DNA from 3 places in the Halomonas sp. ATBC28 genome. Region 3 is predicted to be linked to each of the others. Evidence: predicted binding sites of a transcription regulator. Region 3 holds the regulator's gene; each other region holds the start of a gene.
What was found. Region 3 encodes FliA, which starts transcription of late flagellar genes. Its sites were predicted from a motif close to CTAAAGTTNNNNNNNNNNCNGCCGATA; they were not measured.

Region 1 (2,272 bases), on a different contig from region 3:
GAGTGCGCTTAACTCTGCAAAGCTGACGGCTACCATGGGGTGTTCGTCGTTCCATAGCAGTGTTCCTTCAGCGTTGGCTTTTTCAATGCTGAGTCTAAGCGACTGCTTTTCACCCTGACCACTGTAGTGCCATCCCGAGCGGAACGTGAATAAATCGCTTTCTTGTTTGGCGCTGTGTTTAACAGATAAAGCGTTATCGATTTTGTCTTTATCGACGGCGTTAAAACAGAAAATGCCATCAGACTTGAGTGCACGATAAACACTGGATATACACGCTTTGAGCTTTTCAATGCCATCGCTGTAGTGGATTGAGTATAAAAAACAGGTGATTAAGTCTTGAGGTTCGTTGGCTTTGAAGTCGCTCATGTCTTGCAACGTGAAGAGCGCTTCTGGGCAGCGTGTGGCGGCGATATCCAGCATGGGTTGGTTGATATCCAACCCGCTGCTGGCGTATCCAAGATCAATGAAATGGCGCACATGTGGGCCGGTGCCACAGGCTAAATCTAGGTGTGCCGTTCCGCCGTTACCGAAAATCTGATGCAGCCTGCGAATGGCGTGACTTTGCGCTTGATAGTCAATATCTACGCACATCAAATCGTAGTAGCCAGAAAGGTCGGTATAGAGGGCGTTGACGGGCATGGTGACCTAAATAGTGGCAACTGAAAGATTGTGGGTGGCGCATAGTAAACGAGCGGGTAGGGTTTGAGAAGCAGAGCCATAGCTAGGAGCGTTGGTGTTCATCAAATACCTTCTGGGACCCTAAAGAAATCCTGACGTTTACCGATATATAGCAAAGGCCATGAAGATTTCTCTGGTCGTTGTTAAATGCCAAGAGACCCCGCTATGCCCAAAAACCTGATCTTTATCTTTGCCACCTTGTTTCTCTCGCTATCCTCCCAAGCTCATGCAAACAGCAGTGATGCAGAGGCGGCGGCGTTGGCGTGGCTAGAAGCCATCGATAGCGGTCAGTATGAGCAGGCATGGGAAACTTCGTCTTCATTACTAAAAAAGCCGCTTTCACCGCACATGTTAGAACGGACGATTGGTGCAGCGCGCCGTGACTTTGGTGCGGTCCAGTCCCGTCGGCAAGTAAGCGTCGTTCGCGAAACCTCTATGCCAGGGGCTCCAAGAGATGACTACGCGGTTTTGACGTTCCAAACAAGTTTTGAAAACAGGCCGCAGATTACGGAAACCATCACCCCTCACTTGGAAGAGGGGACGTGGAAAGTGAGTGGTTATTACTTGAACTAACCGATTCCTCAAAATATTTCGACCACCTCTGGCCTTCAAAATCGCTAACTTGGTTCAGGCTCTTTTTACCCACGAAGCTTGCCTTCACGTTGTTCATGACGAAGCTCAAAGTGGGTGCTACGTTGAGTAGATAGCCTTGTGTATGTTGCTATGGATAAGCTTCAGATTCAGAGGGGAATGTTCAGGCGTTGAATGCGAGGAGCGGGTATGCAAACCCTTTCTCTCAAACCGCACTGGCTCTGGTTGATAGTTGCCGGTTTGCTAATGGCGACCATGTCGTTGACCTGGCAGGCCATGGCACAGTCCTCGTCGTCCAGCGCGCTGGTGCTCAATATCGAAGGCGCGATCGGCCCGGCGACCAAGGATTACTTCGAGCGCGGCTTGGATAAAGCCCGCGAGCAGGGCAGCGAAGTGGTGATCGTCGAGCTCGATACCCCCGGCGGACTGGTCGACACTACCCGCGACATGATTCGCGAGATGCTCAACGCTGATGTCCCCGTCGTCATGTACGTATCCCCCAGCGGTGCGCGCGCGGCAAGCGCGGGCACCTATCTGCTTTACGGCAGCCATGTGGCCGCCATGGCCCCCTCGACGCATCTCGGTTCGGCCACGCCCATTCAGATGGGCGGCGGGCTGCCCGGCAGCAATGAAGACGACGATGACAGCGCGGCTGACGAGTCGGAAGGCGAGGGTAGCGCCATGGAACGCAAGGTGATGGAAGACGCGGTGAGCTTTATCCGCAGCCTGGCGGAACGCCATGATCGCAATGCCGATTGGGCAGAAGACGCGGTGCGTGATGCCGTCAACCTCACCGCCAGCGAGGCGCTGGAGCAGAACGTCATCGAAGTGGTGGCGCGCGATCTCACCGATCTACTTGAACAGATCGATGGCATGAGCGTGGTTATGCAAAGCGGTGATGCCACCCTCGAGACCGCCGACCTCACTATCGAGCGCTTCGATCCGGATTGGCGCACCCAGGTGCTGTCGCTGATTACCAACCCCAACATCGCCTTCTTTTTGA
Region 2 (2,272 bases), on a different contig from region 3:
GCTACGCAGGCGTGTCTCGATGGTGCGCACGGCGCTGTCGCCTAATAGCTTACCCACGGTGTCACTTTCGGCATTAAATGCTGTCAATGTGCCGATGGTGCCTTTTAAGTCATTAAACGCTTTGACAAAGCCGTTAATCGCTTCACGCTGTTTTAGTGTATCTCGCTCGATGTTTACCGTGCTGGAGGCCGTTTCACCTTCCGCGATACTCAGTTCAGCAAGGTTGAGCGTTACACCTTGAATAGCGCCTTCGATTTGGTTCTTAGCACTGCTAATCGCTATACCATTAACGGTTAGCACCGCATCTTGACCCTGGCGCTTAGCACCTATCTCTGTTGCTTCAGCGAATGGGCCGGTTACGGCTACATCTGCGCCATCTGCAAAGCTAAAACTATCGATCGAGGCCTCCACGCCAGTGGCTTTAGAACTTAGTGCCAGCCGATAACCTGTACCATCATTAATGATGGTTGCATTTACGCCTGACGCTTTATCGGCGTTGATTGCATCACGGATGCTATTGAGCGTGCTATCGGCAGCGATGGCAATATCCACTGAGTCACCGCTGCCAAAGGTAAGCTTGAGCTTAGTAGCGCCTTGCAAGTCGAGAATCTGATCTTTCTCGTTTACCCGACCGGAAGCAATCGTGCCTGAAGTCGCCAGTTGGCTGACTTCTACACGGTAACTACCCGGCAACGCATCCGCCGTGGTAGTGGCTTTAATCGTATCACCACGCACATTGGCGGAAAGGCTTTGGTAGAGCTTAGGGTCATTTATTTTTGCCACTGAATCTTGAAACGCGTTCAGTGAACTCTGTAACTGACCATAAGCGGAGATTTTGGCTTGCTGGTCTTTTTTTTGCTGGGTGATAGGAGCGAGCTTGCCACGCTCTGCTTCTTGTAGTTGATCCAGCAGGCCGGTCAAGTCAAGACCAGAACCAACGCCTAGGGAGGTTATCGTCGCCATGCAGGGGGTCCTCAGTGCAAAAGGCTAAACCAATCGGGTGCGCTTACCACTTAGAGCTAGCGCAAAAATTTTAGTAATAGATTTATCGGCCAAAAAGAGGGCAGCTTTAGCGCCTTTTCTTCCGCTAACTTAGTTATTTTATACTTATCAATAAAAACGCCTGCTTCAATAGCGCAGGCGTTTTGTAATGGCCACTAGCCGTTGGTTAGGTATCAATCACGGCCTAGCTGTGCATCCAAGGCATCAAACTGCTGCGTAAGATAGCTACTGGTCTGGTTCATTTGCGCAATCATGCCATCTAACTGACCAAACTGGGCTCGATAACGAGAAATCGTTTGCTCAATTGATTGTTCCATACGGGTATATTGCTCTACAAGCGATGCTTTGAGACTTTCCGCCCCAGTAATTGCACCTTCCACTCGGCCATTGGAGCTAAGCAATTGCTCAACAGTGGTATTAATTTGCCCCGCCATTCCCGCATCATCCGTATCGCCTGCGAAGAAGGTTGAAAGTGCTTCTTGGTTGTTGGTGATGGCATCGTCTAGTTTATCTCCGTCGATTTCAAGCTTGCTATACCCAAGCTCACTATCGTACTTATGCGAAATGCCGATATCACTGAGAATGGAGACCTCGCCCTCAACAGCCCCACCCAACACGCTACGCAAGCGCGATTCGACAGTGCGTACAACGCTATCGCCCAACAGCTCACCCGCCTCGCTAGTATCGGCATTGAAACTGGTTAGATCGCCAATTTTGTCTTTAAGATCGTTGTAAGCATTTACAAAACCCGTTACTGCTTCGCGAACCTTCAGCGTATCCTGCTCTACTTTAACAGTACTCTCGCCCTCTTCTTGAAGGTTCAGCGTTACGCCCTGGATAGCGCCTTCAACCTGATTAGTGGAGCTGGTGATATCAATGCCGTTAACGGTAAGCGCTGCGTCAGTACCACTTTGCAGCGTATTAGCGGTATCGGCAGTAAACGGGGCAGTACCGTCAAAACTGAAATCAGCAATAGAGGCATCTGCGCCGGTTTCGCTCGAACTAAGTGCAAGGCGGAAATTGGTACCATCATTAACAATAGTCGCGTTCACGCCAGCGCCTTCAGTGGCGTTAATTGTATCGCGAATATCTTCCAGAGTGCTGCCTGACGCTATATCGACCTCTTGAGTGGAACCATCAGCAAAGTTCAGGGTTAATTTTTGGCCAGCTGTGATTGCCTCATCGGCGGCTGTCACCCCGTCTGAAGCAAGTGTGCCGCGAGTGGCTAGAGTGTCAACGGTAACGTTATAGCTGCCTGGCTGCGCTTCCG
Region 3 (2,272 bases):
CACCTGCAGGTCGCCTGCGTCCATGACTTCCAGCATATTGACCAGCCCCACCAGGGTGCCGATCATGCCAAATGCGGGTGCGTAGGTGGCCATGGTACGGAATATTTGTGCCTCGGCATGCTCACGCGCTTTAAGACGGGCAATGCGCCAACGCAGCATGTCAAAAATTTCATCCTCTTTGGTGTTGGCAATGACCAGTTGGATCCCGGTACGCAAAAACGGGTTTCGGGTATGCTCCAACTCGCGCTCGACCGCACGTACATCGCCCTTAAACCAGAGTCGCGACATATCCACCAATTCGCGGATATCGTCACGCATATAGGTATTTTCGCGCCGGAATACCAAGCCCACCAACCGTACGACGCGGAGCACCTCTTTCAGCGGATAGCTGATAAAGGTTGCCGCTAGGGTACCGGTCACCACAATGGCCAAACCCGGCAAATTGATAAAACTTTCAGGGGACTCTGCGGTGAAAAACAGCACGCTCACCAACAGTAGTATGCTGGCAAATATGCCTATCAGCGTCGAAGGGTTCATCCACGGCTCCTTGCCGGTCACAAGTGAGTAAAAAGAGGTGTTATGCCGAGTCGTGTAAACGCGCGCGTAAGCGGCTGACGGCTTGGCTGTGCAGTTGTGAAACGCGTGACTCCGTGACGCCCAACACAGCCCCTACTTCCTTAAGGTTGAGTTCTTCTTGGTAGTACAGCGCCATTAGCAGCTTTTCACGCTCTGGCAGCGCTTCAATTGCCTCAATCAACGTTTGTCGTTGCTGGCCGTCTAGCAACTGCTCGAACGGTGAATTAGCCAATTCATTATTGCTAGGCTCGCCACCGTCGGCCACCAGCTCTTCAAACGGCAACAGTTGACCACTGTTGGTGTCGTTGAGGAGCTGCTGATACTCACTCAACGGCATTTCAAGGTGTTGGGCGATTTCGTTCTCTTCTGGTGCCCGTCCGAGCTGTTGCTCTAATTGACGAACGGCACTGTCAACCGCTCGCGCTGAGCGGCGCACGCTGCGGGGCAACCAGTCGCGGGTACGTAATTCATCCATCATTGCACCGCGAATACGCTGACTGGCAAACGTCGCGAACGTTGCCCCCTGGGTGGCATCGAAGCGCCCCAGCGCTTCCAGCAGCCCTACCATCCCGGCTTGAATAAGGTCGTCGAGCTCAATACTGGCTGGCAAACGGACCTGAAGCGTCAAGGCCTGACGTCGTACCAGTGGCATGTATTGCGTCAACAGCTCACTCTGTTTGATCCTGCCTTGTGCTGTGTACATCCTCTCGCCTCGCGTCTATCCAGCCTTCACTGATAGTTCACAATCATTTGCAGCCCCTGGACACGAACAGGCCGCTGCCCCGGACGTAAAGCGAAGCGAAAATGCAACGGCGCATCCGCGGCAAACCCCGCCAGGGCAGTGGTAGTCCCCCGCATGCCAGCTAACGCAACGCACTGCTCAGGATGGCACAGCCAAGCGTTTAATAACGCACCAGGGGGATATTGAAACTGCCAATGAATACGCCCGAGCTGTGCTGACTCCACATTGTTAGCAGCAGCAGGTGGGGTAGCGTTTTGGCTAGCGCTTGACCGATCACTCATCGCTACCATCAGACCTGGTATCTGGCTGCTCCAGCTACCGGGTGTCGCCTGGGCGTTTCCCGTTACCCCTGCTAGTAGACACCCTGTCAGCAGTACTGGGCTCAGTAGCAGTCTCCCTCTTAATAGCCAGCTTAGCATGCTTGGTCTCCTCGGCAGAGTGCGCTCATCGTGCAAGTACCAACAGCTCCATATTTAAGTAGTAATCAGCTGCCTCACGCAAGTTATTGAGCAACCCTTGACGCGGCAAGTGCGGCTCGTGGAGCGCCAGCAAACGGCGCGGCCCGCCACGCTCATGTAGTTGACGCAAGGTACGGAACATGGAAGCAAAGGTATCGGCATCGCTACTGATCCACAGTGCCCAACGGCTGTATTGATCGCAAAGTTGGGCTAGGTCGGCCGTTTCGGCCATGACGATATGAATATCCCAATCCTCAGGATCACCGGCCCAGCTTCGACCTAACGTCGACCACTGCCCTAATCGTGCTTTAACCTTGTTCACCTGGGCTGCACCACTACCCGGTAGTCCGACCACAATAAGCGGAATTTTGGGCCGGTGCGCTACCACCGTTGCTGGCTCTTCCACCGCTGCAGTTGTCGGCTTTAACAGAGAGCTAGGCTGTTCAGATTCCGGCACGTGTTCTGCCGCCGCAACATCAACTGTACCCTCAGCTTG

Region 1: the regulator FliA is predicted to act here: its motif matches at 760-786, upstream of E0L35_RS20380 (DUF4019 domain-containing protein).
Region 2: the regulator FliA is predicted to act here: its motif matches at 1,047-1,073, upstream of fliD (flagellar filament capping protein FliD).

Annotation. Positions count from the first base shown of each region.
Region 1 covers NZ_VCQL01000020.1:86,909-89,180, reverse strand. The annotation lists gene E0L35_RS20385 (class I SAM-dependent methyltransferase) at 1-639, opposite strand, end outside; gene E0L35_RS20380 (DUF4019 domain-containing protein) at 844-1,251, shown strand; gene E0L35_RS20375 (nodulation protein NfeD) at 1,459-2,272, shown strand, end outside.
Region 2 covers NZ_VCQL01000001.1:369,001-371,272, reverse strand. The annotation lists gene fliD (flagellar filament capping protein FliD) at 1-963, opposite strand, end outside; gene fliD (flagellar filament capping protein FliD) at 1,176-2,272, opposite strand, start outside.
Region 3 covers NZ_VCQL01000021.1:28,612-30,883, forward strand. The annotation lists gene E0L35_RS20465 (MotA/TolQ/ExbB proton channel family protein) at 1-537, opposite strand, end outside; gene E0L35_RS20470 (RNA polymerase sigma factor FliA) at 578-1,279, opposite strand; gene E0L35_RS20475 (flagellar protein FlhE) at 1,306-1,737, opposite strand; gene E0L35_RS20480 (hypothetical protein) at 1,763-2,272, opposite strand, start outside.